DNA from 3 places in the Alteromonas sp. MB-3u-76 genome. Region 3 is predicted to be linked to each of the others. Evidence: predicted binding sites of a transcription regulator. Region 3 holds the regulator's gene; each other region holds the start of a gene.
What was found. Region 3 encodes sigma-54, which starts transcription at its own class of promoters, with help from an activator protein. Its sites were predicted from a motif close to GTTGGCACGNNNNTNGNNT; they were not measured.
Positions count from the first base shown of each region.

Region 1: a site for sigma-54 is predicted at 3,277-3,295, ahead of CW735_RS18805 (glucan biosynthesis protein). Genes of this name have one in related genera too.
Region 2: a site for sigma-54 is predicted at 4,332-4,350, ahead of CW735_RS13705 (PEP-CTERM sorting domain-containing protein). Genes of this name have one in related genera too.

Region 1 covers NZ_CP025115.1:4,224,706-4,235,133, forward strand. Annotated here, with positions in the region: gene mdoH (glucans biosynthesis glucosyltransferase MdoH) at 1-1,330, opposite strand, end outside; gene CW735_RS18805 (glucan biosynthesis protein) at 1,455-3,101, opposite strand; gene CW735_RS18810 (porin family protein) at 3,716-4,297, shown strand; gene CW735_RS18815 (YheU family protein) at 4,387-4,623, opposite strand; gene CW735_RS18820 (hydrolase) at 4,660-5,700, opposite strand; gene CW735_RS18825 (DUF2390 domain-containing protein) at 5,756-6,355, opposite strand; gene CW735_RS18830 (ATP-binding cassette domain-containing protein) at 6,336-8,282, opposite strand; gene CW735_RS18835 (YheV family putative zinc ribbon protein) at 8,399-8,605, shown strand; gene CW735_RS19785 (hypothetical protein) at 8,702-8,875, opposite strand; gene CW735_RS18840 (SlyX family protein) at 8,918-9,109, opposite strand; gene CW735_RS18845 (WD40 repeat domain-containing protein) at 9,217-10,149, opposite strand; gene fkpA (FKBP-type peptidyl-prolyl cis-trans isomerase) at 10,348-10,428, shown strand, end outside.
Region 2 covers NZ_CP025115.1:3,058,446-3,068,873, reverse strand. Annotated here, with positions in the region: gene CW735_RS13720 (acetyltransferase) at 1-311, shown strand, start outside; gene CW735_RS13715 (GNAT family N-acetyltransferase) at 265-1,365, opposite strand; gene CW735_RS13710 (hypothetical protein) at 1,507-4,263, shown strand; gene CW735_RS13705 (PEP-CTERM sorting domain-containing protein) at 4,393-5,364, shown strand; gene CW735_RS13700 (Npun_F0296 family exosortase-dependent surface protein) at 5,737-6,579, shown strand; gene CW735_RS13695 (PEP-CTERM/exosortase system-associated acyltransferase) at 6,650-7,477, opposite strand; gene CW735_RS13690 (YdcF family protein) at 7,600-8,349, opposite strand; gene CW735_RS13685 (S1 family peptidase) at 8,386-9,162, shown strand; gene CW735_RS13680 (FAD-binding oxidoreductase) at 9,185-10,428, opposite strand, start outside.
Region 3 covers NZ_CP025115.1:842,109-852,536, reverse strand. Annotated here, with positions in the region: gene CW735_RS03825 (MlaC/ttg2D family ABC transporter substrate-binding protein) at 1-7, opposite strand, end outside; gene mlaD (outer membrane lipid asymmetry maintenance protein MlaD) at 184-654, opposite strand; gene mlaE (lipid asymmetry maintenance ABC transporter permease subunit MlaE) at 663-1,439, opposite strand; gene mlaF (phospholipid ABC transporter ATP-binding protein MlaF) at 1,436-2,236, opposite strand; gene CW735_RS03805 (calcium/sodium antiporter) at 2,627-3,583, shown strand; gene CW735_RS03800 (KpsF/GutQ family sugar-phosphate isomerase) at 3,583-4,560, shown strand; gene kdsC (3-deoxy-manno-octulosonate-8-phosphatase KdsC) at 4,561-5,121, shown strand; gene lptC (LPS export ABC transporter periplasmic protein LptC) at 5,118-5,696, shown strand; gene lptA (lipopolysaccharide transport periplasmic protein LptA) at 5,665-6,258, shown strand; gene lptB (LPS export ABC transporter ATP-binding protein) at 6,258-6,983, shown strand; gene CW735_RS03775 (RNA polymerase factor sigma-54) at 7,061-8,560, shown strand; gene hpf (ribosome hibernation promoting factor) at 8,589-8,876, shown strand; gene ptsN (PTS IIA-like nitrogen regulatory protein PtsN) at 8,890-9,336, shown strand; gene rapZ (RNase adapter RapZ) at 9,472-10,314, shown strand; gene CW735_RS03755 (HPr family phosphocarrier protein) at 10,349-10,428, shown strand, end outside.

The sequences.
Region 1 (10,428 bases), 980 kb from region 3:
CACCGAATTCGCTTCTGCGTTTAGTTAACGCCAGAGTAATACCCAATAATTTAGGCAGGAATAACAGGGCTGCAGTCCCCCACATTGTCACCATCATCATATCCTGTCTGGCAACCTGCCAACTTGGAAATAGCTGATATTCAGACATGAAGAATTGAGGAACGGTAGTAGCACGAATTAACGCATCGACTGTGCCCAGTGCCAACATACAAAACAGAACAAGTGATGATATATAAGCGAACGCACCGAATAGGAAGTGCAAACGGTTAGCCATTTTTAGGCCTTTTACATTCAAAAGCCCGAGGTGCTGAATATTCCCCTGTACCCATCTGCGATCGCGAATAGCATAATCAACAATGTTACTCGGTACTTCTTCATAGCTTCCCGTAGTATCTGTTAGTAAATAGGCTTCCCATCCAGCTCGAGCCAAAAGGGCCGCCTCAACAAAATCATGGCTTAATACTTCCCCGCCAAACGGAGCGCGTCCTTTAAGAGTAGGTAAGCCGCAGTGCTGCATAAACGGCGCTATACGTATAATAGCGTTATGCCCCCAATAGTTCGCACTGTCGGTTTGCCAGAACGACAACCCTGTGGCCAGCATTGGACTATATAAATGCGCAGCATACTGCACAAAACGACCAAAAAATGTATTTTGGCGAACTGGCATAGGAATAGTTTGAATAAGCGCTGTATTTGGAGCTTGCTCAATTCTTCTCGCTAAATCCTCCATACGCTCACCGGTCATTACGCTGTCAGCGTCTAACACAATCATAGCTTCATAATTGCCGCCCCAACGTTCACAAAACTCTTTGAGATTACCCACCTTTCTGTGCGTGTTGTTTTCACGGCGACGATAAAAAACGTGCTGCGCATAATCACCAAGGCGCCTTTGAAGCCGAGCAAATGCGCGCAGCTCGGCATCGGCCTTCTCTGCGTCACGGGTATCGCTAAGCATGAAAAAGTCAAAGTTGTTGCTACTTTCACGTTCCATGAGCTCGCGGATACATGCTTCAAAGCCAACCATAATTCGCTTTGTATCTTCATTGTACACCGGCATTACAACAGCGTGACGCTGGTTAAGAGAAACGCTAAAGTCGGGCTGACTGGGCTTCTTCTTCAAACTAAGAGGGTCGATGTTAAACAGCTGTAAAACAAACCCAATAATACCTGTCCAAAACGCCATGCACAGCCACGCAAATAGGGTTAAACCAAGTCCTAACTGAGCGATCTCTAAATTGGTTAATCCGTTGGGTAAGAAAATTTCATACAAGCTCCAGCCGGCTAGGGCCGTGCTTGGTATTACGAGCATTGCCATTATAAATAAACGCATACTTGCTCCTTTGACGATCTGATTTCGTTGTGGCTGTGCTGATTGCAACCCTGATTGCAAACCGCTATCGAATTGTTTCTTATCGCGAACGGACGAGCGTGTATCTTGCTTGCCGTTATCAAACTTATTTAGGTTGATAGACATAATTCCACACCTCGCTTACTCGTTCGCCGTTCTGCTCTACATACACACGCATATCAACAGTTTGCTTTTCGTTTGGCTTCATGAAGAAAGTAGCTCTCCATTCTGCGCCGTCTGCAACGGGGTATAGGCGTTGTTCCGATACTGTACCGTTGACACTTTGCACAACGAGTTTGGTTGTCTCTGCATCGAAAACTTGATCTTCTGGCACTGAAAAATCAATGTTGAACTGACGTGTAGTCGCTAACACCTCATCTTTGAATTCGTCACCAGGCAGCACTGCTTGGCCTTGCCTGGTGCGCTCAACTGTAGCCAACTCGCTGTCAAAAGCATGCTGCTCAACAGTTTTAAGCTCGTAGGAGAAATACATCGACTCGCCTTCGTTTAGCGCCTGCTCTGGCGTCCAAAACGCAACAATGTTGTCATGAATTTCAGAAGTGGTTGGAATTTCAACTATTTCTAAATGGCCTTTGTCGAAACCTTCTTTAGGAGTTACCCACAAACCTGGGCGTATGTGATAGTTAGCTTCGGCATCGAGATAGTTGCTCCATTCGCCATCGCGCTGCAACATGCCAAACCCTTGAGGCTTATTATCGCTCAGTGATGTGATTTGCAGACGCGAAGGATTGGTAAGCGGTCTCCAAATTTCTTCCCCGGCATGCGTTACCATTAAAACACCATCGCTATCGTGAACTTCAGGGCGATAATCATCAAAAGATTGCTGAGTATTTTCGCCATACAAAAACATGCTGGTAAAAGGTGCGATACCCAACTTATCAACATCTTCTCGAGCGAATAGCCAACTTTCTACATCTACCGATGTGTCTTTACCTGGCTCAATAACAAACTTATATGCACCAGCCACCGAAGGGCTCTCTAACCTTGCATAAATAGTGATCGGATCCCCGTCCTTAGGTTCAACTACCCAAAATTCTGTGAAGTGGGGAAACTCCTCACCTTTTGTAAGCGCAGTGTCTATCGCTAGGCCTCTGGCTGAAATGCCATAAACTTGATTTTTGCCTACTAAGCGAAAGTAAGAAGCCCCCAAGAAAACCGCAAATTCATCTTTATACTCTTCACTTTTAATGGGGTAGTGAACTCTAAAACCGGCAAAACCAGATTCATCATCTGTTAATCCAGCAAGCTCAGAGGACTTTCCGTCGTAACGAAACATATTGCTGTTAAAAGGAAGCCGTTTTGGCGAGTTACTACTGCCGATGGTATAAACAGTGACTGGGTATTCATAAAGAAACCCAGGGTGGAAAAACTGAAGTTCGTAGTCATTTTCCTGATGCCAAAGACTCTGCTTAGGCTCGAAACGAATTGAACGATAAGTTTGATAATCTATCTCTTTCAACTTGCTGTCTAGGTTATGATCATCTTGCTCATAACTTTCATTAGCAGAAGCTCGAGCTGCATCGATGATAGATTGTAAAACCGGTGATGCTTGCTGCGGCTCGTTGGCTTTGCTTACCGGTGCTGCATTAACAGGCAAGGCCCATGCTGTTGTTAAGAAAATATACGTCATTACACTTGCAGCGCTGATCATTGCGCGCGGCAGCGAAGAACTTTTAGGTAAAAGACTTTTAGATAAATTACAAATAGTGTTCGAAAAACGTGGTAATGCCATTTTTCCTCTCCTTTAGGTAAATGGGCTATCACATAGGCTTTGCTTACTTAAACAGCAGAAAGGCGCTCTATTCCTTTCATCTAGATTTCGCAGCAAGTAAAACTAAAAAAAGAAAATTGAAATATGAAAACTTCGCTGCGACTTCACAACATTGCGATAGCACTCGATGATAGGTGAGCAAAAGACGTTCCAACGCGTTCAAAAAAGAAGCCAAATAAAATAATCTCTTTAACTATCAATAAATTACCAATAAAATAAAAAGGGTTTTCTTTAAAATGCTCGCAAATATCTAGCGTTAAACTGTACATACATTATCAACCCCCTTAAAAACTGTTGTTTTTTAGAGACACTTTTAATCTCTGTATTCATTTCGCCTCTCTATTTTTTCGAAATACTCCCCTGTCTGCATCTTTTCTTCCAGCATACTAAAAATATATTTCTCTATCTTTTCAATAATTTAAAACAATCCCAGCGATTGATATCAATTAAATGAGCGAGTTGGCAGAGGCTTTGCAAAAACAGTAGTAGTTCGAGCAATAGGACGAGGATGACAGGGCAGAACGCAGGAATTCAGGTTCGCTAGTTATCATCATTTTTTATTAAGGAGTTAACACATGAACAAAGCAATCACACTATTAACAGCACTTACTTTTCCACTTGCATCACTCGCAGCAGTTGTCGCTACAGTTGCACCAACTGCAGCTTTGGCCGATAAGCCAGATTGGCGTTATGTTGAAGGCGGCTATACAAAGCTAGATTTCGATAACAATGAATCTTTTGAGCCTGACGGCCTGACGATTAATGGAAAGTACTTACTTAACGCCAACTGGTATTTAAATGGCGAGTACAGCTTTTTTGAAGAAGGTAACTTCGACTTCGACATGCTCACTTTAGGTGGTGGGTACAGACTGCCAGTCAATGCTACGACCGACGCGTACTTTGGCGCAAACCTAGAGCGTGTTGATGGAGATTTTGATGACGAAACTGGCTACAGTATAAATGCTGGCCTTCGCTCAATGATTACAGAGCAAGTGGAACTAGCTGGTGAAGTGGGTTACTACGACGTTGACGACGGTGAACCCACTTTTAAAGTAGGCGCTAACTACTACATCACGCCCCAGTGGGCAGTAGGAGCAAGCTATAAGCTCATCGACGAGTTAGATATTATGCAAGTGACAGCTCGTTACGCGTTTTAAACCTCCCTCTCCTCAGGAAGGTGGCCGGGTTGCTCGACCCGGCTTTTTTTATCCGTTCAAATAATTTCACTGTACCTACTTCTGGCGCATCAACTCTGGCTGTCGTCTTCAGGTAAAATGTCTTCTTTTCTTTTTATGTCTACACTTTCGTGTAATTCAGAGTACACCAATACGGCTTCGCCCGTTTTTAAGCTATCAAGAACTTGCTGAACTTTTGTTTTAAAGTCAGTTTCTTGCTCACCGTAATCTGTACCCTCACGCAATACAAACGACTCTGCCAAACTGTAAACAGTGTCAGGCTCTAACGCTTCAATAGGAATTAACATAACAGCTCCAAGGTGGCTATTTTCATCATAAAAATACTAACATCCGCTATTTGTATAACGGCAGTAGCTATTTATTGGAAGCACGTCGCTAACAAATTGCTTCACTCTCTCATGAAGCCAAACGCGGGGGTTAAAAATAGACCCCTGCATGAATCCCACATGGCCGCCGCGCTCACTCAGTTCAACCGTTACGCTTCTAGCGAGATCTTCTTCTTTTGGCACAACTAAGTGGTTCATAAAAGGGTCGTCTATGCTGTGTAAAACCAGCGTAGGGCAGTGAATAGCACTTAAAAAATGATAGGCACTACATTTTTCATAGTAATCCTGCGCATCCTCAAAACCATGTAAAGGAGCAGTCACCTTTTCATCGAACTCGTTGAAGCTAGTCATGCTATCCACATCGTCTTTAGTAAGCTGAATAAGCTTCCGATAATCAATATATTCCATTTTTTTACGCAGTGTGCTTTTCATGCTGTTTAACAAATATTTTTGGTAAACCCGAGAAAAGCCGTGATTAATCGACTTTGCACACTCAGAAAGCTTAAGCGGCGAAGATATAGCAACCGCCGCTTGCAGCCATTTTTGCGCGGGGTTTTCCCCAAGCAGCTTCAATAGCATGTTGCCGCCTAAAGAAAAGCCAATGCCCACTTTGGGAACCTGTGGAAACTTATCGCTTAACCATTCAAGAAAAAAACTAGGATCGCCTGTTTCGCCGCTGTGGTAGGCACGAGGGTTGAGATTGGGTACACCGCTACAGCCGCGGTAGTGCATCATGACAACTTGCCAGCCATTTACTGACAGATTTGCCATCATATCGTTAGCATAGTGAGACTTAATACTGCCTTCTAAACCATGAAAAAGAACGACAATACCTGATACCTCTTCAGGCTTTGGACCCCATGCAACATCGACAAAATCGTTATCGGGTAACGTGAGCCTTTCCATTTGATAAGAAAGAGGCATTCGCTTTTGAATAAACCGAGGCCATATAGTTTGCACATGGCGATTCTTCGCCCATTTAGGCACTGTAAAACTGCTCTTAATGATTTTTCCGTGTGCTTTCGCTAACTTACTCATTGCGGTTTCTTTTTATGTAATAGGTATAGTATTGGATATTGAGAATACTCATTATTTACGGTAGCTGTGCGATTAACTGACTAACCAGACTGCGAGCTTCTTGATTTTCTCTCAACCCATAGGCATTGATGAGGGCAGCAACAGAGGCATTCAATACCTTCGATTTATCGCCAGACGGTGGTGCAGATATTCGGTGAACATCTAATTGACAAAAAGCTTTAACAATCGCCTCCTGTTGCTTTTTCTCAAGCTCTAATTCTTGCTCTTTTAGTGCCTCATAGTTTGCGGTACTTTTACCGGTACTTTTACCAGCACCATCTTCAGAATTGTGTTCGCCACCGCTTTGAGAAGTATCGGTTGAGGTTTGCGACAAATTTGAGCCTTTAGAAACCGGGCGAGCGGCTTTGCGCTTTTCTCTGTGTAACTTAAGTTGCACATCGCTATTTGCCGCGGCATCAATTACAGACTTTAACTGCATTAGGTTTATAACAGCGTTATTTTCCAAACACCAGCACACTAGTAATAGCACATTAACGTTAACCCCATGCTGGTCTTGCAGCAATAATGATAGCGGCGCTACATCTCCTTTTGCATAGCGAGTAATGCTGTACTGCCAAAACTTTTCTTTATCAAGATTAACCATTTGCGATGTCATATGCCTCTCGCTGCTGTTCTATTTGCTCTTGCGCATCTAACCACGCCATTTCCTCTTCTTCTAAACGCTGTTTCAGCAGAGTCTGTTTGTCGAGCAACTGCATCAAATCAGATTTTCTGTCCTCACCATAAAGCGTGGTATCAGCAAGCGCCTCTTCAACATCAGCAAGTGACGCTGAATGAGACTCCATATTTTTTTCATGTTTTTCTACGGCACGCTTTAAGGGAGCGATCTGTTTTCTAAATTCAGCTTCTCTGCGCTTTTCTTCTTTGCGGTCAATTTTGCGTTCAGGTTTATCGCCATGCTCTCCCTGAATTTCATCTTTGGCATCTTGATTAGATTTTGCTTTTTCAGCAGCTTGCTGTTTTAAAATCCAGTCACGATAATCATCTAAGTCGCCAGTAAATGGCTCAACATAGCCTCTATCGACAAGATAAAAATCTTCACATACTGAAGATAAAAGGAAACGGTCGTGAGAAACCAATACCATTGCACCTTCAAAACCTTGTAGCGCAATGTTTAGCGCATGGCGCATTTCTAAATCTAGGTGGTTAGTCGGTTCATCTAACAGCAGCAAGTTTGGCTTTTGATACACGATTAACGCTAATACAAGGCGCGCTTTTTCACCGCCCGACATAGGGGCAACAGGTGCGAGCGCTTCATCACCGTTAAAACCAAAGCCACCTAAGTAGTCCCGCAACTGCTGCTCAGTGGCCTTTTGATCTATTCGCTGCAAGTGCAAAATGGGGGTGGCATTGGCGTCGAGGGTCTCTAATTGATGCTGCGCGAAATAGCCAATTTTTAGCCCTTTAGCGGTATTAAAAATGCCGTTTTTAGGAGCGTGAACCCCTGCAAGCAGTTTTATCAGCGTCGATTTACCCTGCCCATTGCGCCCTAGTAAACCAATACGACTACCCGGAACTAGGTTGAGTTTAACCTGCTGTAATACCGTATGCTCGCCGTATCCTAGCTGCACTTTCTCCATTTGCACTAACGGGTTGGGTAAAGCAGACGGGGGAGCAAACGAAAAGCTAAATGGGCTAGCCATATGTGCAGGCAACAAGGTTTCCATCTTTTCAAGCTGCTTAATTCGACTTTGGGCCTGCTTGGCTTTACTGGCTTTTGCTTTAAACCGCGTGATAAAGGAGTTCAGGTGAGCCACTTTCTGTTGCTGTTTATCATATTCAAGATTTTGAAGACGAATACGTTCAGCCCGCTGGGTTTCAAAGGCTGAATAATTACCCGTATAGGTGACTAGCTTCTGCTGCTCTACGCTAATAATTTGCGCAACTGTATTATCGATAAAGGCTTTGTCGTGTGAAATAAGAAGCAATGTTCCTGAGAAACGCTGAAGCCACTTTTCAAGCCAAATAACCGCGTCTAAATCTAAGTGGTTAGTTGGCTCATCGAGCAACAATAGATCTGATGGGCAAAGCAGTGCCTGCGCCAAGTTTAAACGCATACGCCAGCCACCAGAAAAGTCGGTGACAGGCGCGGTTAATTGAGAATTGGTAAAGCCTAAGCCCGATAGAATAGTGGCGGCTCTCGATTCAACATCATAGGCTCCAGCCTGTTCTAGTTGACCGTGAACTTGCCCAATTTGCACGCCGTCTTCTTCTTGTTCGGCAACACGTAACTTTTCTTGCAGCATGCGCAGATGCTTGTCGCCATCAATTACATAATCGATAGCTCTGCGATCGGTAGCAGGTGTTTCCTGAGCAACGCTAACAATTCGCCAATCGCTTGGTACGCTGCAATCGCCAGCATCCACTGTAAGTTCACTTCTCAACAAGGCAAATAAGGTCGACTTACCACAGCCATTGCTTCCTATTAACGCAACTTTATGACCAGGAAAAACCTGTGCAGATGCGTCCTCTAACAGCAATTTTCTGCCGCGCAATAGCGATACATTCGAGAGCTTTATCATGACTTACCTTCGCTGGGAAACTTCGGGCGCGTATAATAGCAAAAACTTAAAGTAAAAGCTGATCAACGCATGGTGTTTGGCGGTATAATAAGGGCAATGCATTAAAAGGTATAGATATGTCAAAATCATCAAGACGCCGTTTTGTCGCAGGCGCAACGTGCCCAAAGTGCCAAGAGCTGGACACGATTTCATTGTACTATGAGAACAATGTGGAAAAATTAGAGTGTGTAGCCTGTGGCTACAACGAAGCGCAAACTGATGATAAAGTCAGTGCAGTGACGCGCGAAAGCGAAAACGTTATCGGGATTTTCAAGCCTCACTAATTTACGTTTACGCTTTCTGAAGGATGGATATTGTTGGCGGTAGGGCACACCAGGCCCATCAGGTGATCTGTCTGATTATGTTATTGTCCGGTGGTGTTATATGGTACAGCTGTCGCCGCAATCATTCGCTCCATCACGCATTCCCTCTACCGCTTGCTTTTCTTGCTGGTCTTTTTTGGCCTGGTTTTCAGCCACTGACTTTTCAACTGAATCAAAGTCGATGTTATCGAGTGAATCTATATCAAATGAATCTGTATCTAAATCGCTCATTAATTAGCTCTCTTAAATAGTAATTTCAAAAAATGCCTTACATTAAAAATGAGGCGGCGGCGTTTCTTCAGACTCTTTAGCCATGTTAGATGGCTCTATAGACTTCACCCTATCAACTACATGACGCAATTTAAATGATATATCGTCCATCTGTTTTTGTTGAGAAGACAACGCATCATTTAGCGAATCAATAGTGTATTCCTGAAACGCCACTTTGGTCTGCAGCTCTTCTATACTCTCTAGAGCATCTTTAAGCTGCTCTTGTAACTCTAATACTTGGCTATCTTTTTTAGTCTCTTCGGCGCTGCGATTCTTAGACATTTATTATATTAATCCCACTGCTAATTTTCTCTAGCCCATACTTCCGCCAGGCCACTACTGCTTTCAGTCACTATATTACCATTGGGCAAGAACCCAACGCCATAAACAACTGCTGTTGGTGGTGATATTGTCTCGCGAGAGGCCACTTGAATAGATTGCAATTGGTCACCTGTGCCAATGTCCCAAAGGTACACCTTTCTAGACGGCGATCCGGTAAGTAAATACTTACCGTCTTTGGAAAACTCAACATCGGTGAATATTCTCTGCCGCGAAATGAATTTTAAACTGCTAACAGGCTCACCTGACTGAACATTCCAAATTTGGGATTTGCTTTGGCTATCCGCTGTAAATGCAAACCTTCCTTGATCGTCTAGTGCGACTTTGGTGACTCGCGAGGGGTGGGTAAAGGTGTGAATAATTTGGCCCGTCTCTGTACTCCAAAGATAAGCGATATAGTCATTTCCCCCCGACAGCGCAAACTTACCGTTCGGGGAAATATCAATTGAATTTACTTTTTCTTGGTGACCGAGAAACTCAAGGCGCCGCTGGGTAACGGGCTCGAAAAACATGATAGTGCCGCTAGAGCGAGCAACCAGTACCCCTCTACCGTTATTTGCCACAGCAACATCTCTAATATTTGATTCATCTATCCGCCAAAAGCCTTCCGGATCACCCGTTTGCATGTTCCATAAGGCGAATGCTTCTCTGTCGGCCGTTACCACGTATTGTTTGTCTGCACTTATATGAACAGAAACCACCAGATTATTACCTTCTCCCTGATGGCCCCACCGATACAAAGGCTCATTCTCTCCAATACGCCAGACATTTATGCCATTATTAATTCCCGACACCACGGCGATGGTCCCATCTGAAGAAATGTCTGCCGCATAAGCACCTTCTTCAACATGACGCCACTGCTTTATTGGCGTAGTATCAGGGACTGAACACCCTATGGATCCGCAAAAAAGTGGAACGAGTAACAATAATCTCGGGAACATTTTGAACCTAAACATAATCAAATGGGTTTCGCTTTATAAACGCTACGTTTAACATAGCACGGATTACGCATCTTAAACTATTGTGCAAACTGCCTTAGATGCAGCAGTATAGATACAGAAGCATGATGATAAAAATTAATGGAGACGTTTTTTATGCAGAAGTCGCTCGTTGCCCTATCAACAATAGCTGCGCTTGGTTTATTCGCTTGCCAGCCAAATACTTCAGATAAGGCT
Region 2 (10,428 bases), 2.1 Mb from region 3:
ACATTGGCCCTCAATGCAATATTGGTAAATGCAGTATAGGTAAAAACACACTGCTAGGCAGCGGCGTTCATATTATGAGTGGAAAAGGGCAGCATAACTTTTCAGATCCATCAAAGCCGATCAAAGATCAAGGTGGTATATTTACCAAAGTGGAAATAGGTGAAAACTGCTGGTTGGGAAATGGTGCACTGGTAATGGCTAATGTTGGCAAAGGCAGTGTTGTAGCTGCGGGCGCTGTGGTGGTGGATGATGTGCCCGAAGGCGTTATTGTTGGGGGAAATCCGGCGAGGGTTTTGAGAGACAGTGCCTAATTTTCTTATAAGTGGATAGCACTTTCCCAGTAAGATTATTAAAAATAAACGTTTCTGTGAAGAATGAGACCTCTCTATTTGATAGAGAACTCTTATACCTGCTATTTCCGCCTAAAAAATCGTAAGTTTTAAATCCACGATTAGCGTAATAGTTCATTATTTCGTGATGCATTACATACCCTGCTTTCACCTTATTGTCGTTTCGAAAGTAATTAATGCCAGAGCAGTAAAAAAAAACGGTTTCACTTAGAATTAAGTTAATAGAAAAACCTATGGTTTTGTTACCTGCTACACACTTAATAAGCTCAGCAAAGTGTGGCTTAGTCAAAAGGATACTTTTTTGGTGCTCCATAAATATTGAATTATCAAATCCGCTTCCATTTTCGGTACTTCCCCAGCGCAAACGATGGAGTTCTGCCAACTCTTTAAGTCCCTCCAATATTTCAGTAGGAGTCGAACACTTAAGGATATCAATGTCTCCAAACTCGAGTTTCAATAATTTTTGGCTTCGTTTTATTTGGGTGCGTGAATTCTTACTCATAATTTTACTCGGATATTGAGTAAAAACATCAAGACTTGTTGTAAATCCTTTTGTAATCAGAACGTCAGTGTGGGCTATATACTGCGACTTAGAAAATTGAAGGTAACTATTAGTTTTCATTGACGTTTTAAATCTATGAAACCTCCTTTTTCGTAATTCACTGACGAGTAACTCAAAAAATTCAGTTCTAAATTTTTCTGGGCAAAGCAAGTCGTTGTATTCTATCCAAGCTTGATCTTCAGTTTCAGTACCAGCTTGATTTAGGTAAGCATTATTTATCTTTAAGCCTAGTACTCGTTGTGTATTTGTTCCTATCAATGCAATACCTTTTATGTGATTACCACAATAAAATAATGCTGTTAGTAGGGGACTACTGATATTCCGCAGCCAGCCTTCAATCCAATGAGGAGATAGGAAGGGACTTGAGCAACGTGTATTTAGATACACATCTTCCCATATAGCTAGTTGCTCTTCTAAACGAAGAGATTCTCTCACCACAACAGAATTACTCACCCAGTCTATTCCCTTTCTTTTATAAGAATGCGGCAAATAATGACGCATACTCAATTGTAAAACTACTCTTGTGTGATACCTTAAATTAAATAGATAAAAAGTACTACGATGTATAGTTATCATGCCTATTAGGAAGAGCAAATGAAGTTTCTAAAGTTGTTTATCTTAGTCCCCGCAATTCTAGCATTGGGTTGTGAGCAGGAGAGTGTCGAGTCATATAGACAAGAGGCGGTGGGTTTTATCAAAAATGGAAAAAACAACGAAGGGCTTATCACACTTAAAAACGCACTGCGACTTGATGAGGACAACGACTACTTAAGAGCAATGTCGTCGTTAGTCTATTATCGCTTAGGAGATTATTTAGAAGCAGTGAGCATGATTGAGCGACTTAGTGATCCCAACAAGATAGTTCTACCCTTCAATCCGCAAATAGATGATATTTATCTATTATCTAACTTCCAACTAGAAAATTATGAAGTTGTGTTAACTGAGCTAGAACGAGGCCCAGATAAAGACCTAGAACAGAACGAAGCTGCACTCAAATACCTATCTTTGCTACAGATTAGGAGACCAATCGCTGCGGAGAGTTTTGCAAAAAATTTTATAAGGGACAATCCGAGTGCATCTGATTTTCAATTGTTTTTTAAATCTTTGTCAGAAGTAGATGGCATAAAGCCTGAAGTTCAAACGTCAGTTGCCTTGCTAGAGTCGATAAATGACGAGTTCTTTGAAAAGTGGCCCGTGCTTGGCAAATTATATTTTATGAATAGAAGTTATGAACGTTCTATTGAAGCCTTCGAGCAGTATCTCAAAAAGTTTCCAGGTAACAAACGTGTAAAGATTTATCTCGCGAATTCAAAGGTTCAAACTAAGAGTTATGAAGAAAGCACTACTCTTCTTGAAAAGCTTTCATTAGAAATCGGTAATGCACCTATTATTGATCATATGCTTGCTGAAAATGCTTTCAGGGCAAATAAGTATGATGAAGCTAAAACAGCTACCGAAAAAGCAATCGCTGCAGGTTTCGATAGCCCTATGCTAAAGTATATTCAAGCTGTGTCTTCGTACTATCTTGGTTTATATGAACAGTCTTTCGATTCACTGAAGGCAATTCCAAATATCGTATCAAAAAGTCAGGGCCTTCAAGACCTCGAGACGTTGCTTAGAGTTAGGTTGGGGTACGACATCGAAATTAAAAAAGGCAGTAAGTTACTTAATAGTGAGTTTGGCGAAAACATTGCAATTGCGCTTTTACTTGACGGTCATAAAGATAGAGCTGAAAGGGTTTTGGCTAATACAGAAGAGTTGGCGCAAGGAGAAGTTAGCATTTCAAGGCTAATGGAGCGTGCCGCATTAGAAATGGGGCTCGGAAGAGGAGAAAATACGCTACAACTCTCGAATACCGTCCTTGATCTAGACCCTTCCAACATCGAGGCAAGGCTTCTTCTAGCACACAACTACATTACTGAAAAACGTTACGATACAGCTTCAGATGTAATTAAACAGGGCTTGAGTATCGACAGTGACTATATTCCCTTAATAGAGTTGGCCATAAAAGCATCATTGCTCAATAAAGATTACAATGAGGCAAATTATTACAGCGAAAAATTAAGTAGAATTGAGCCTTTAAGTGAAACAGCATTGTTATTCAGAGTTTCACGACTAATAGAAGAGAACAACTTTGATGGTGCTTCTGAAGCGATTTTAAAATATGTGGAACAGGCAGGTTTGACAATTAATATTGCCGAAACATATTTTGTACTTGCAAAACGAAATCAAAAATGGAGTTCTTTCATTAGGCTATTAGCTAATCGGAGCTTAAAGTTAAGTGACAGGATGAGGTTGCTTTTAGTGCGTGCATATATAGATGACGAACAATTCGACGCTGCTGAAAGTGAACTGAAAAGTATAGGCGCTAAAACTGTTGGCTATTTTGAAGTAAGTGTTGAGTTAGCTAATGCACAAAAAGACAAAGAAAAAGTTCGAAGGCTCCTAAATGAATGGATTTCCAAGGAGCACGCCTCTCCTTTGGCTTATATAACGAAGGTACAATTATTGGATTCTAACAATGATTTTACTGAAGCGCTTCGAACTGCCGCTCTTGGTGTAAAAAGATATCCATCAAACAAACTTCTTCATTTTACTTATGCGGAACTCCTGATCCAAAAAGGTCGCATAAATATTGCGAAGCAGGTTTTAGGCTCGTCAAAATGGAAAGATGACCCAGTATTCACTCTTTTAGATTCAAAAGCCGAGGGAGCGGAACTGCTCAGGATGGGTCAAGAAGATGATGCGTTCGCTTTACTCCTCAATTACTATAAAAACTCTATCAGCCCTCAAAAAGTATCTACTTTGATAAGCCTTGTCGAGGAGTTTAGTAGTAGAGCGGGTGCACTTAGATTTATTGAGAGATTATTAGAATATAGTCCTAACGACTCGCGTGCACTCCATTATCTTGCTGATGCACTTATTTTTATCAACCCAGATAGAGCGGCCAATATTTACAAACAGATAGTCAAAACTGAAACCAATAATATCGAAGCGCTTAATAATCTGGCGTGGTTATTGTCTAGTAACGGAAGTTTAGAAGAAGCTCAAATATACTCTACAAAAGCATTTCAATTAGCATCAAAAAACGTAAGCGTAAGATCGACACACGGAAGAGTGCTTCTTGGGCTTGAAAAGTATGCTGAAGCTGAAAAAATCCTACTCGATATGATTGAGAGAGACAATGTTATGTCGATAGAGGTTCTTCTCTTATACGCTCAGGCTTTGGTTGGTCAAACTAGGGAAGAGGAGGCAATAGCATTTTTAGAGAGTATGGCAAAAAAAGAATTCCCGCCCAATATCACTAATTCGCTAATTCAATACAAGGAAAGTATTGAGAACGTCAATTAAATTCGTCAGACTTTTTTACATAATTCTTTTCGCCTTATAAAAATAGTCTTGATATCAGTAACTTAATTTTTGGCACGCTAATGGCATATCTAAGTTACGAAAATATCGTTTAATGTACGGAGTTACAAAATGAAAAAGTTACTAATCGCAGCGGCGATGCTTGCTACAACTTCTGTAGCGGCAGAGCCAATTCTTCTTCCTGGTGGAGTGAGTGTGCAAAACCCAGCAACTCCGAGCGGCGATACAGGAAACGTTAATAACGGTTTAAACCTGGTGCAATATTATTCTGATTCTTCTGGCTCAATTGTAAATATCAGTGACTTGATTAGCGTCAGCCAAGACATGACTTTTGCTAACACAGATGGCCTAGTTGGATTAAACTTAGAAGGCTTCGGTATAATCAACAACAATGTCGATACTGGCGACCTACTTTGCCCTTCTTGCCAGCTTGTGTTTGAGTTTGGTGGTTTGGAGATAGTAGAAGCAAATGATCGAGGTCCTTTTGATAACGCACTAGATCTGTCGCTAACTGATTCATTCTTTAATGTTTGGTTAGTTGATTCGTTGGGTTTATCGACACCAAGCGCTGAGGCTCTTCTTCGCAACAGTGACGGAACTCTTAACCAAAGCGCGTTAACAAGCTTCATTGATAGCACATCGGACACGTTGTTTTTATCTGGCGCTTTTGTTGATGCCAACTACAATGCCGAAACTGGTGGAACAGTGGGCGGAGTGAACGTTGCTTATTACGGTGGTATTGCGGAAGGCGAATTGACGACAGCAATTGATATCGCAGATGAAGCGCCTGGCGAAGGTATAGCTAACGGCAACATAGTCTCTAACTCGTTAACTAGAGCAGACTTTAACGAGTTCGGTTTCGTGCCGGGTCAAGGTATGGTACCAACGGTTGTAAATTATTTCGACGCGTTCGCGTTTAGCGTTAGTGCTTCTTTCTTTGACTCGAACTTGAGAACTACTGACGTTGCAAGTGGAAATAGTGGCGATTTGACTGCAAACGTCGTCTCAACTCCAGCAACATTAGGCTTATTCGGACTTGCGTTAATGGGTATGGGTCTTGTTCGCAGAAACAAGAAAGCCTAAACGCCACTAAGAGCAAAAGCGCTCCGCGTGGAGCGTTTTAAATAGAATCCCTGCCAGCTATGCTGTTGGGGATTTTTTGTTTGGCGGTTCACACAAGCATTGAATATTAGTACTTCTATAAGAATTTAGTTGATAGCCAATGGATGGCCATTTATTTGTAAAACAACTCAAATAGTTTTGTCGCATTGCTTCATAATCGTGCTCTATCTGTCTGTATAAAAAGTGTTCATATTTTTTACAAATATACTGCCGTGTGCCGTCTGCCTTTGTTTTTATGCTTAAAAAACATTAGCTAAACAACTTGGAACGGCTTATGCAGCTGTCTTATGAGAAGTAAAGAAGATCTTGGGCAAACAGACAAAGGACATAATTATGTCAAATTTAAAATTTTTAAAAACAGGTATCGCCGCATTGTTATGCGGTGCTGCGCTCTCATCACAAGCAGCATTGATTACGTTTGATTTTGATGTTGCAGGCGACAATTCTGGTAAAACCAGCCAGTTTATAGACCCCACTCAGGCTGTTAATGGTAACGGAGTATTTGGCGTCAACGGCTATTTTATAGAAACGTTTGACGCAGCAACTGCGATGAATGGATTTCTCGATGGGACGGAGGGTTTTAACAATCCAGCTGATAGTGCTGGTTGCGCCATCAACTCTACTGGTGCGGGAATAACTGTAGGTGGAACTGGCTCGTTTGAAGTTCGCGCCACTGGAAAAAGTGGCGTTGCGGCGGCTCCTGCAGATGATGAAACTTGCTTCGCCTACACACCAGCAGAAAATGGTATTCTTGGTAGTGTAGAACTTGATTATACAAATTTATTGACTAACGCTGGGAATATACTTAATACAACAGTAGGAATAAATTATTTCGGTTTTTATTGGGGGTCAGTTGATGATTACAACGACTTTTCCTTTTTCAACGGGGACGACCTAATTGTTGAAATAACTGGAGAGTCTTTGCTTGACAAATTGAACGGAAACTCTGGTAATCAGTTAGCCGATAGCTCGAATGTTTATGTAAATGTTGCTTTCGAAGCTGGAGAGTCTTTCACCAAAGTAGTGATTAACAGTACTGGCGTTGCAGGTGAAGTTGATAATATTGTGGTTGGTTTTGATACACCCGTACCGGTATCTGGCCCCTCTACTATCGCGCTCTCTAGTTTAGCACTGCTAGGCATGGCCGGATTACGCCGCCGCAAGATAAAAAGCTAAATCTCGATTTATCATAAAAAAACATCCACTAGTGTGGATGTTTTTTTTGGAATTTTTTAGCTCAAAATTTTTAGTGATTTCTGCTGATGCCAGTTCTTATATCACTTAGCATTTTTGCAAAGCTGGGCGATAGGCTAGTGTTTAGCAGTTTTTGATTGATGTAATAAGGCGCTCGTTTGCCGTGATAATCTACCACGGGCCCAATTTGCTGAAACTTTATGCCTACAAAACCCATACTGCGTGCTAGCCGGGGTTCCATCATCACATACGCATGCTTGATCCCCTGTTCTAAAGCCATACCTGCAGCTGCAAAATAAAGCCCAACAGCGATAAAAGGGAAGCACCTAAGCTCTGTTTCAGAGTAGGACTGCTGATTTATAATACCCACAGCTGCTCCGTCATGGTCGTCCATTTGTCGTCTTCTAAATGCTTTTGGTACTGCAAGACGAGATACTTCACAAATGTCCTCTCTTGCGAAATTCGCTGGGTTTAGCTCTTCATGGGTAATAGAGTTTAAACAGTATTTTTCAATGGGTAATTTTTGGTGTTCTTCAGTAGGCCTAACTATTCTCACAGTGCCCGCATAATTTTGGGAGCTGACGTGCTGAATCAAACAATGCATAGAGAATGCATCAAACTCGTCAAGCTCTAGCCCATCTTCGCGAATAGGTTCAAAAGCTAGCTCTTCGCAGTAAACATTGTGTCTTATTCTGTAAACCTCGTTTTTTAGCTCTTCGCTACTTGCAATGGTGGGTGTGAGGTAAGTAGAAAAGTGCGAGGAAATATAATTAGCTTCTTTGAGTTTACTGTAACCAGAGATGAGTTTACCTAGCCTGTTGTTCTTGCCGACAAGCTCAGACACTCTATCTAAAACGCTCTTTTGTTTCGGGCTACTCATATTTTTATGCAAATTTCCATGTTCACTGCATTACCGTAAGCTTAGCAGATCGTAATAAAATTAATATACAATTAAAGAACTATTAATTAGTCTAATTTACAAATTGCCTTGAAAATAAACTATTAATAATTAAGGGTAAATTTCACCCTAGCCATTAATTCATACATAGCTACTCTCGCGTTTTCTAATGCACTTTGCGATGGCAATGTCAGGTATGGTTCTAAACTGCCTTTACTATGGTAATCAACAGCGAAGAATGTGGTACTAGCTGTGATGCCAGCAAGTTCTCTTTTTAAGCGATAGATATGGGTTGCAGATGAAACTACCCAAATGTTTTTATTCTCGAGATATTGTGTTGCTGATAAGATTTCTTCATGGGTATTTGTACCCTCATTTGTTGTAATCAGATTATTTTTATCGATATTCATTGAGGTAAAGAAGTCATGAGCCACTTCGCTGTAATTTATTGAACTGTCGTGTAGAAAGTTGCCGCCAGTAATAATAATGGGCGCTTGCGATTTATTGTGAAGCCTCACTCCCTCTACGTTTCGTTGCAGTGAGCACTCCGCCCATCGGCTAATTTCAGGCACGTAACCTTGCGTGCTGTAGTAACAAGCAAGTATGAGTATATAATCGGGCTTCTGTAAAGCTTGCTCGTTTCTAGGCTCGGGTTTGTATTCAACAAAATGCAGTAATACATCGCTTGCGTATGGTTGAGACCAAAGTAATACCCAAAATAACGCTACTCTTTTTGTGAATGTTGCGATACGTTGTTTTGAAATGGCTTGAAGTATTAAAGATAGCACTAACAGTATTAATGATAGCTTCAGTGGTGTTATTAGCTGCAGAGCTACAAGTTTGAGAAGTTCCATATCCTTACCAAAACACAATTAATCGGGGTGTTCATAATGTGTGAGACTACGTTATTTATGAAACGTATGCGAATAACAATTCTTTTGTTGATTTTTGGCACATGTCAGGTGGCTTCTAAAGAATTTACGAAAGTTGTTGAAACAGTCACACCGTCAGTTGTTGCAATAGGGTTGTACACACCTTTAGAAAACAGTGGTAATCAGGTTTTAGGTACTGGTTTTGTGGTTGCAGATGGAAAGCGTGCTGTAACTAACTATCATGTGGTGTCCAAAATACTCGATCCTCAAATAGTTCAGCATTACGTTGTGATAACAGGAAAAGGAACAAAAATACAAGCATTTAAAGCAGAGGTTTTAGAAATAGATCCGCTGCACGACTTAGCGCTTCTCGAGTTTGATGGTTCATTACCAAGCGCTATGCTAGCGTCTGACACAATGCTTAAACCTGGCACTGATGTAGCCTTTACCGGGTTTCCTATTGGCGCGGCTTTAGGTATTTACCCTGCAACACACAAAGGTATGGTATCAGCAATAACACCCGACGCTATACCTGCTCAGAACGCCAATCAACTGACTTCTGCTATGCTCAATCGCTTAAATAAACCAGAGATGGTGTATCAGCTAGATGCTACTGCGTATCCTGGAAACTCGGGTAGCCCAGTTTATAGTGTTGAAAAGGGCGAAGTTGTTGGGGTAATTAATAAGGTTTTTGTCAGCCAAGGTAAAGAGTCTGCTCTATCTGCACCTAGCGGTATTAGCTATGCTATTCCGATTAAGCACGTGAATGCCCTTTTGAAAAAACGAAATTTGTAGCGTTGTTTCCAAAAAATTATAGCTAACTGTCTTTAATTTTATATGGGTTATATCTGTCTGGGCTGATGATTCCGTTTGGATCTAACGCGTGAGCGATTTTGCCGGCAGTTTTCCAAAACGTACTATCCGCATTGAGTGCTTGTTGCTGTTTTATGTTAAGGCGATACGGAATGAACCCATGTTTTAACCCTTCTGTGACCAGCGCATCTAAGCAGTCATGTGCATCTTTTGTTGCTTGAGGGTTTTCCTTATCAAACACAATTGGGATGGTACTGTCTGTTGAAATGCCACTCAAGTTTGTAAACGTAATCATTGGTTCAATATTGTACCGAGGTGCAATAGTTCTAATCATATCAACAAACTGTTTCATAGCATCTGCTTTTGCTGGAACTAAAGGGGCGTACCACAGTAAGCCGCATCCGTCTTCTGCAGGGTTCATTATTCGGGTTTTGTCTGGCTTTATCCGAGGGTTTCTCCAATATGCTAAGGGTAACGCAACTTGACTTGGTTTGCCTTGCATAACTTCTATACCAGCCGACAGCTTTTCTAACTGTTCTCTCGCGCTAGATAAAAAAGAAAAGTTTGTATTTTCAGTCACAAATTTGCCCATGCTAACCAGTAAGCTATTTGAGAAAAGAAGCTGGTCTGCTTTTTTAGCTGCAATTCGTTTGACATCTTTTTTGGCTGCCTTCGCTACCGCTTTTGTGCCGTATATAGTGCCCACTATTGTCCATTCTGGAACATCGTATTTTTTAGCAATGCTGTTAACTTGTTCGCTTGTCATGACAGCGTGGTTGCCTGGGCCTTGTGGGTTTTCTGCCACCATGGCGGCCACGCGGCGTTTATCCATTAGATTTATGGAGCCTACAACGCCTTCTAAATTTTGGAAGATATCTTGAACTACGCCGTATGCTGTTTCGAAACTGTCTTTATCAAAAAAGCGCATGTAAAAAGAATCGAAAGCGGGCTTTTTTCTTGCTAAAGCAATGGTTACTTCGGTGACTACCATATTGCCAGATTGAGTGAAAATGCCATCGAGGTAGGGGCCATGCTTCCATTTGAATGTCTTGTCTACATAACACTCTTCACCATTTGAATTTGCGGTATTACTCATCGCTTGTAACGAAGATTCGTAAAAACTCCCATCAGCCAAATAACCTTTTATGGCAGTAACAGCAGTGAAATGATCGGCAATTGGCGTAATCCCATACCCTCGTTCTAGAGCGTTGCCGAGAATACTGGTAGTAGGACCTGCTCCCGTAACTG
Region 3 (10,428 bases):
CAACCATGCTCAAAATGGCGATTAACTTTTTCAACGTGACTCTCCTAACGAACTGTCTGTATATGCAATGCATACTCACTATGCTTTACAGCAGACCCGACTAACTTAATATAAGTTTCATCAGGCCGATGATAAATTCTTAATATTGCTTCAATTAAGCGTTAACTAAAGTGACCGGTCGTTCTATTCATCGCTTCCGCGATTAAACAAGAATTGACCGATAAGATCTTCTAGCACTAGTGCTGATTTGGTGTCTTGTAAATAATCACCGTCCTCTAAATTGGCGACGCCGTCGAAGGAAAAACCCGGTTGAAAACCCACATATTGCTCACCCAACAAACCAGATGTAAGTATTGAAACTGAACTCGTTTCTGGAAAACCGTTGTATTGCTTGAGTATCGATAATTCAACCACGGGCGTGAAATCGTCTTTATCTAGCGTGATAGACGTTACACGTCCTACCGTTACGCCCCCCACTTTCACAGCAGAGCGAGCTTTCAAGCCACCAATATTGTCAAACTTCGCGTAAAGGGTGTAGCTGTCACCTTCTGTGGCAACAGACTGTTCGGCTACTTTCAATGCCAATAACAGTAATGCGCTAATAGTAAGGGCAACAAAGAACCCCACCATGACTTCCGTTTTATACTTATTCATTCTGTCCTCTACTCGATACCAAACATGAGGGCGGTTAACACGAAATCCAGCCCTAGTACTGCTAATGATGAATAGACCACTGTTTCAGTAGTCGCTTTGCTGATCCCTTCCGATGTAGGAACAGAATCGTAACCTTTAAATATGGCTATCCAGGTAACAACCAAGGCAAATACGACGCTTTTTATTACGCCATTTAACACGTCTTGGTTCCAATCTACTGTCGACTGCATAATCGACCAGTAGCTTCCTGAATCAACGCCAAGCCAATCAACGCCAACTAAATGTCCACCTAGGATACCAATAGCGCTGAAAATAATAGCCAACATCGGCATTGCCAGCATGCCAGCCCAAAAACGCGGAGCCACAATACGGCGCAGTGGATCCACTGCCATCATCTCAAGACTACTTAGTTGCTCTGTCGCCTTCATCAACCCAATTTCTGCCGTTAATGCAGAACCTGCGCGACCTGCAAACAATAGTGCAGTAACAACAGGACCCAACTCACGAAGCAAGGATAGCGCTACCATGGGCCCTAAGCTTCCTTCGGCGCCGTAGTCGACCAAGATGGTGTAGCCTTGCAGCGCCATTACCATGCCGATGAATAAACCAGACACCATGATAATAAGAAGAGACTGAACACCGACCACATAAAGTTGATGAATAATAAGCGGCACATTTTTCAGCCGTGGCACCGCTACTAATGCACCAAATAACATCAGTGTGGCTCGACCAATGGCCGCCACCTTAGTAATGGTTTTAGCACCTATAGACTGTAAGAATTTCATTTTCCCTCTCCCAAGAAACTCTTTTTCAGCTCTGGTGCAGGATAGTGAAAAGGAACAGGTCCGTCTGCTTTACCATTTAAGAACTGTTGTACAAGCTCAGAATCGCTATCTTTAATTTGCTGTGCGGTCCCCTCACCAATTACACGCTTATCGGCCAGTATGTAAATATAGTCTGCAATTGTGAGTACTTCTTTTACATCATGGGTAACAACAATGCTGGTAAGGTCCAGCGCATCGTTTAGCTCGCGAATTAACTTCACCAACACCCCCATAGATATGGGATCTTGGCCCGCAAATGGCTCGTCGTACATAATAAGGTCTGGGTCGAGGGCAATTGCTCTTGCCAGTGCAGCGCGTCGCGCCATGCCGCCAGAAAGCTCGCTAGGCATCAAGTCTGCAGCACCTCTTAGTCCTACTGCCTGTAGCTTTAAAGCGACAATAGTTGCGATGATATCATCCGATAAATCAGTATGTTCTTTAAGCGGGAACGCTACATTGTCAAACACCGTCATATCGGTAAACAGTGCGCCACTTTGAAATAACATGCTCATTCGACGACGGGCTTTATAAAGCGCTTTTCTAGACATTGACACAATAGATTCTTTATCAAAAAGAATATCGCCCTCGTCCGGTATCAACTGCCCGCCGATAAGGCGAAGCAGGGTTGTTTTCCCTATCCCGCTTGGCCCCATGACGGCAGTAATTTTTCCTTTAGGCACGTTAAGGGTAATGCCGTCATAAATGACGCGTTCCCCTCTGCTAAAGGTCAGATTATCTATTTCAACTAAATGTTCCATAGTGTATTTTTGTCGACCCTCGACTGGGCGCTGCCGCTTTAAACTCGGAGTAAAGTGTCTTGGAAAGCAACGCAACTTTGTTATTGTGGAATTAAAGGCAGTACAAATTCCATGCCTTTGAACACACACTGACCTTCGTAAAGTCAGTAAGTTTAAAATTTTCAGTATTGTACGCTTTTTCCTACCCTGCGCCAAAGTCAAAAAGTTACAACTTATGTTCGATGAAGACGAATGATCCATAACGTAAGCTGAATATCATTAACGCAGGCTGAACATGTCTCTTTTTCATACAATCTCGTTCGAAAAGGCAAAATAAAAGCCTAGCGCCATAGGCAAATGGCACCGTTTTTGCGACAATCTTGCGAAATAGACTTTTAATTACAGGTTGTTGTGCTTCTAAACATTGTTATTTTCATCATCGGACTCATCGTTTTAAGTTGGAGTGCGGACCGATTTGTCTACGGTGCATCCGCGCTGGCGAAAAATATTGGCATTTCACCCATGATGATAGGATTGACTATTGTTGCCATGGGGTCTTCTGCACCTGAAATTGTGGTGTCTGCCATTGCCTCGATTAACGGTAAGATGAATACGGCAGTCGGAAATGCGCTAGGTTCAAATATAACCAATGTCGCACTGGTACTTGGAATAACCGCTCTAGTAAAACCACTTCTTGTTTCATCCACAACATTAAAGCGGGAACTGCCAGCATTGGTCGTGATCTCGTTAATTGCCATTGCCTTTATGTTCGACGGCGAACTCAAATCTTATGAAGGCGTTATTTTACTTGGCCTTTTCGTTTTCGTGTTAGCGATGATGGCGTGGCTTTCGCTGCAGGTAGACAAGGAAGACCCGCTCATTGCTGAGACGGCAGATGAAATTCCTAAAGGGGTATCAAACACCGCTGCCCTTGTGTGGATTGGTTTGGGCTTGGTGCTTTTACCGTTAAGTGCCCACTTCTTGGTTGACTCTGCTGTAGAGATTGCCCGTTATATGGGATTGTCTGATTTAGTCATCGGACTCACTATTATTGCATTTGGTACCAGCCTTCCCGAGCTTGCGGCAAGTATTGCCGGCGTACTTAAAGGTGAAGATGATCTAGCGCTAGGTAACATCATTGGCTCGAATATATTTAATCTACTCGCCGTACTTGGAATGCCAGGGCTTATTGCACCCGGCTTGTTAGACCCAGATGTGTACAATAGAGATATGTATGTGATGCTAGGGCTAACCTTGCTACTGTTTTTATTCAGCTTCGACCTCATCGGCAAACGTAAAATATCTCGCACTAACGGTGCAATTCTTTTAGCCTGTTTTGTGGGCTATCAATTTTGGCTGTTTGGATAATGACAAATAAACAACACCATTACATTGCTTCGGCAAAACGAGTTATCGATATTGAGGCTCGTGCAATTACCGATTTAGCACAACGACTAGACGACAGTTTTATCGATGCTTGTAACATGCTTTACAACTGCTTGGGTAAAGTTGTCGTTTGCGGCATGGGCAAGTCGGGACATATTGGAAACAAAATAGCTGCAACCCTAGCAAGCACTGGTACTCCAGCGTTTTTTATGCACCCTGGCGAAGCTAATCACGGTGACTTGGGCATGTTAAGCAAAAACGACGTGCTTTTAGCTATTTCTAATTCTGGTGAAACCAGCGAGTTAATAAATCTGCTGCCCGTGGTAAAACGGCTGGGTGTTAACGTGATAGCAATGACCAACAGTGAATCAAGCACACTAGGTCAACATGCTAATGTGGTGTTAAATATAAGCGTGGAACAAGAAGCCTGCTCCCTCGGTCTGGCTCCCACAAGCAGTACAACCGCTACACTGGTAATGGGCGACGCTCTAGCTGTAGCGTTGTTGGACAGAAAAGGTTTTACCTCTGATGATTTTGCGTTGTCACACCCGGGAGGCTCGTTAGGTAGAAAACTCTTGCTAAAAGTGAGCGACATTATGCTTACGGGCGATGACATACCGCTTACCAGTAACGGAGCAACAGTGGCGCAGGCACTGCTTGAAATATCCCGCAAAGGGCTCGGCATGACCGGTATTGTCGATGAGTCTGGCAAGCTAACCGGCGTTTTTACCGACGGAGATTTAAGGCGAATTCTAGATGCCCGGGTCGATTTACATGACGCTAAGGTCAGTGACGTGATGACAGTAGGCGGAAAAACCACAACACCAAACCAACTGGCTGTTGAAGCACTGAACGTAATGGAAAGCTTTAAAATTAGTGCGTTAATGGTGCTTGACGATGAGCACACTCCGGTTGGCGCATTTAATATGCACATGCTGCTAAAAGCGGGAGTTTTATAAATGGAAACCACGCCAACCCAAACGCTTTACACCATCATGCCATCGGTGTTATTCGATGCATTGTCAAACATCAAACTGCTGGTGTGTGACGTAGATGGGGTGTTTTCTGATGGCCGTATTTACCTAGGCAACGACGGTGAAGAATTGAAGGCATTCCACACCCGAGATGGCTATGGAGTTAAAGCGCTTGTTAGCCACGGCATTAATGTTGCCGTTATTACCGGCAGGCGCTCAGCCATTGTCGAAAACAGAATGAAAGCATTAAATGTAGCTCACATTATTCAAGGTGAAGAGAACAAGTTTGATGCATTGAAACATTTAATGAACAAGCTTGAGCTAGCGCCCGAAAATATCGCTGTTGTTGGTGATGATATGCCCGACACTGGTATGTACGAACTTGCCGAAGTGAAAATAGCGGTGGCAGATGCTCATCCCTATGTCAAAAATCAAGCTAACTGGATCACTACTTTGCCCGGCGGATTTGGCGCGGTTCGAGAAATATCTGACACACTATTACAAGCTAAAGGAATTGAAAACGGTATTTTTGGGGCCAGCGTATGAACGCATTCGGCTTTAACCGCCTTGGGTTGAGTATTTCTGCGCTTTTTATTCTCGCCATGCTGATGTATATCCCAACATGGATGGAAGAAGAACCTGTGCTAACCAGCTCAGAAGGGCTCGATGCCCTCAAGCCAGCCTATAAAGCAAAAAACTTAACCACAACCTTGTATAACAGTGAAGGTCAGCTGAATCACAAAGTGTTTGCTTCATCAATGGAGCATTATGACCAGTTGGGCTTTGTTTCTTTTGAGCAACCCAGCTATACATTGTACAGCAGCGATGCAGATTCCCCGTGGGTGGTTACTGCATTAGAAGGAACACTTTACAATAACGAACTTATCCAGCTAGAAAATAAGGTCAACATTGAGAACCAAAGCCAGGATGACTTTGTCAAAACAATCACCACTGAATATATTCAAATTAATTTAGACAGTAAACAAATGACGTCAGACCAACCAGTAGAAATACGTGGCATGCAGTACGTTATTCAAAGCAATGGATTTAACGCAAACCTGCGTACACAAAAATATGAGCTTATTGACCATGTACATACAACGTATTCTCCTAGTAACTAGCGCTATATTTGTCTTATGCGCCGGCCCAGTGCTTGCCAACGAAAAGGACTTTAGCCTTCCTATCGAGATTGGCTCGAACTCTCAGTTTATAGATGGGAAAAATAAAACTGCTTTGTACAAAGACAATGTACTTATTACCCAAGGCTCTTTAGTTATTGAAGCTGACGAAGTGGAAGTTATTGCCTCTGGAGGCAGTGGTCGTGAGATTTTTGTCGCGCGAGGTAAACCTGCTAGCTACTCGCAAAAACTAGAAGATGGAAATCCAGTATCGGCACAAGCTAACGAGATTCGTTACGAGGTTGCAAAGCGCACTATTTCACTGAGCGGCAACGCTGAATTACGGCAAGATAGCAGCCAAGTAAAGGGCGATAACATTACCTTTGACATGATAACTGAACAGTTATTAGCAACTGGCGGCAATCAAGAAGATGGTAAAGGTCGCGTTACCACGGTATTCACGCCAGAGTCTATTAGAAAAGTCAAAAAAGACGATTCGAATAGTGATGATGGCAGTGATAATGACACAGACAAAAGCAAAGACGGTAAAGGCAAGCAACAGTAATGGCTACTCTTAGTGCAAAAAATCTTGCTAAGGCATACAAATCCCGCCAAGTTGTGATTGATGTTAGTCTGTCAGTCTCTACAGGGCAGATTGTTGGGCTGTTAGGCCCAAATGGCGCGGGAAAAACGACAACGTTTTATATGATTGTCGGTCTAGTTCCGTCAGACAAAGGGCAGATATTAATAGACGATAAAGAATTAACGCATCAGCCCATGCACGAACGCGCTCGCGGTGGAATTGGTTATTTACCTCAAGAAGCGTCTATATTTAGAAAACTGACTGTGCATGAAAATATCATGGCTATTTTGCAAACCCGAAAGGATTTGAACTCTCAGCAACAGGAAGAAGAAGCTGACGCACTACTTGATGAATTCAATATCAACCATATACGTAATAGTGTGGGTATGAGCCTTTCCGGTGGAGAACGTCGCAGAGTAGAAATAGCAAGAGCACTTGCGGCTAAACCCGAATTTATTTTGCTCGACGAGCCCTTTGCTGGTGTTGATCCAATATCAGTTAATGATATAAAGAAGATAATACAGCACCTTCGCGACAGAGGAATAGGCATTCTCATCACCGACCACAATGTGAGAGAAACATTGGATGTCTGTGAAAAAGCGTACATTGTGAGTCATGGCGAACTTATTGCGCAAGGAACCGCGGAACAGGTTTTAAGTAATCAAAAAGTAAGGGATGTATACCTAGGCGAACAATTCAGGCTATAGTTATTGTATGTAACCTAATTGTCATTTTTCTCAAGCGCTCTGGTACATTCACTGAAGAGCATAAATATAAGACGTAGATGAAACCATCTTTACAGTTAAAATTTAGTCAACAACTAACGATGACTCCACAGCTGCAGCAAGCTATCAAGCTGCTTCAGCTGTCTACACTCGACCTTCAGCAAGAGATTCAGGAGGCGTTAGACTCAAACCCTCTTTTAGAAATTGAAGAAGGTAACGACGAGCCTCAAGCTGAAAAAAACAACATCGACAACGATGATAGCGCTAGCGAAGCCACTGCTTCTGCGTCTAGCGACACTATCGAGTCTGGTGATGCCCTTGAAAAAAACGACCTTCCTGATGAATTGCCCATCGATAGCACATGGGACGAATATTATTCTGCCTCCTCTGCACCTGCTCCCGGTCCATCAAACAACGATGATGACCAAATTTTCCAGGGTGAAACCACAGAAGATATTCAAGCCCATTTATTATGGCAAATGCGCCTCACTCCTTTTTCTGACACTGACAGAGCGATTGCCATTGCTATTATTGACTCCATTGATGAGTCGGGTTATCTCACGGCAACGTTAGACGAAATATTAGAAGCCGTTAATTTTGAAGATATTGAAACCGAAAATGTTGAAGAAGAGATAGAGTTAGACGAAGTGGAGTGCGTGCTAAAACGTATTCAAATGTTTGACCCCATTGGCTCTGGCTCGCGCACTCCACAGGAGTGTCTGATGGTTCAACTTCGTCAGTTTGCCGACGATACCCCTTGGTTGGAAGAGGCAAAAAGACTGATAGAGGACTATTCGGATTTGCTTAGCAGCAAAGACTACAGAACCTTAATGCGTAAGAGTCGTTTGAAAGAAGACGAGCTTCGCGAGGCAATGCGTTTGCTTCAAACCTTGAATCCTCGCCCAGGTAGTGCTTTAGTTACTAAAGAGCCTGAGTATGTTATCCCCGATGTATCGGTAGCAAAGAAAAACGGTCGCTGGACTGTAGAACTGAATCCAGACAGCTTACCTAAACTGGGTGTAAACCAGCAGTATGCAGCGATGAGTAGAAAAGCGAAAAATAGTAGCGATTCACAGTTCATACGCTCTCATATGCAAGAAGCCAAATGGTTTATAAAAAGCTTAGAGTCGAGAAACGATACATTAATGAAAGTGGCTAACTGTATTGTTCAGCAACAAATGGGATTTTTTGAGCACGGCCCCGAAATGATGAAACCAATGGTTCTCAATGATGTCGCAGAAATGGTAGACATGCATGAATCGACGATTTCACGGGTTACTACTCAAAAATACATGCATACTCCACGAGGAATTTACGAGTTAAAATATTTTTTCTCCAGCCACGTGGCAACGGAATCAGGCGGCGAGTGTTCATCTACCGCTATCCGTGCGTTAATTAAGAAACTGGTTGCAGCAGAAACGCCTAGCAAACCATTAAGCGATAGCAAGATTGCTTTATTGTTGGCAGAGCAAGGCATAAAAGTCGCTCGGCGGACAATAGCAAAATACCGGGAGTCTTTATCGATACCCCCGTCTAACCAACGCAAAAGCCTTATTTAAAGGCGCTATATTAAAAGGAAGACGAAATATGCAAATCAACCTAACTGGTCATCATGTCGAAATCACCGACTCTTTGCGTAATTATGTCGATACGAAGTTCAGCAAACTTGAGCGTCACTTTGATCACATTTCTAATGTCCATGTCATCCTCAACGTAGAAAAAATAAATCAAAAAGCCGAAGCCACTATGCACCTTAGCGGTGCTGAAGTGTTTGCATCCTCAGAAAATACCGATATGTATGCAGCGATTGACAGCATGGTGGATAAACTCGACCGGCAGGTAATCAAGCATAAGGAAAAACTGAAAAAACATTAATAGATAATTAAGCATGGACATTAAAGCCATCGTAAGCCTGGACCGCACCGAGTGTGCGGTTCAGTGCAATAGTAAGAAACGAATTTTAGAAATTATTTCTGATATAGCAGCGCAAGGTGATGAAAACATAGATCAAGTCACTGTGCTAAACAGTTTACTGGCTCGGGAGCGAGTAGGCAGTACAGGAATAGGCAACGGCATTGCGCTTCCACATGGCCGCTTGGCAGGATTAGAGCAAGTAATGGCGATTGTTGTAACCTGTATCCCAGCAATCAACTTCGATGCCCTTGATGAAAAGCCTGTCGACATATTTTTTGCGTTACTGGTACCTGAAGAACAAACTCAAGGCCATTTGCAAACGCTGGCTACTGTTGCAGGTAAACTTAGCGATAAAGATACGGTAAAAGCCATACGCAGAGCCAAAACGAACGAAGATATTATCTCTGCTCTTGGCGTATAAATTGGACGCAGCACAGAAAAGCACAGAGAAGCATCGCGCTCTTTGTTGCTGCTCTTTTCTGGAATATGCGCTTAATTGAAAAATCGTTTTTGAATTAGTTTTTGGCACATAAAAAAATTTTAGGGAGAATTATCGGTGAAGCTGATTGTTATCAGTGGTCGTTCTGGCTCAGGGAAGTCAGTTGCGCTTAGGGCCCTAGAAGATTTGGGTTATTACTGCGTAGATAATATTCCCGTAAACTTGCTACCTACCCTTACTCACACGGTAGTAGACGAATATGATCAGGTAGCCGTAAGCATAGATGTGCGAAACCTGCCTAAAAACCCTAACGATTTGGTAGAAATTTTAGACTACCTGCCCTCTTCCTGGTCTATGACCATCGTTTATATTGATGCCAGTGACGATGTGCTGGTGAAGCGTTTTAGCGAAACCCGTCGACTGCACCCTCTCGCTAAACTCAACAAGTCACTGTCGGAAGCTATAAAGGCAGAATCTAACTTACTTGCACCAATTGTTGAGCGCGCAGATCTGTATTTAGACACTGATAAATTAACTATTCACCAGCTTGCTGAAATTATTCGCGAGCGTATTTTAGGGAAGAAGAGCTCCCGTCTCGTTCTGGTATTCGAGTCTTTTGGATTTAAACACGGTATTCCTAAAGACGCCGACTATGTGTTTGATGCTCGTTTCCTTCCCAATCCTCATTGGGAGCCAGATCTTCGGCACCTAACCGGTGTCGATGCTCCGGTAGAGGTATTCCTTGGCTCACAACCCGTTGTAACCAAGTTTGTATGGCAAATACAAAATTTAATTACCACTTGGCTTCCTCACCTGGAAAGAAACAACCGAAGCTATGTCACGGTTGCTATAGGCTGCACCGGCGGTCAGCACCGTTCGGTTTATATTGCTCAGACGTTGTCAAAAACATTCAGCGAAATTCATCCCGACGTGCAAATACGTCATAGAGAATTAAATTAACAACCTGCGCATTAAGTAGAGAGCTAGACAAACTGTGACTATCGAAAAAACGCTAACAATCGTCAATAAACTTGGTCTGCATGCAAGAGCAGCAACTCAATTGGTACAATTAGC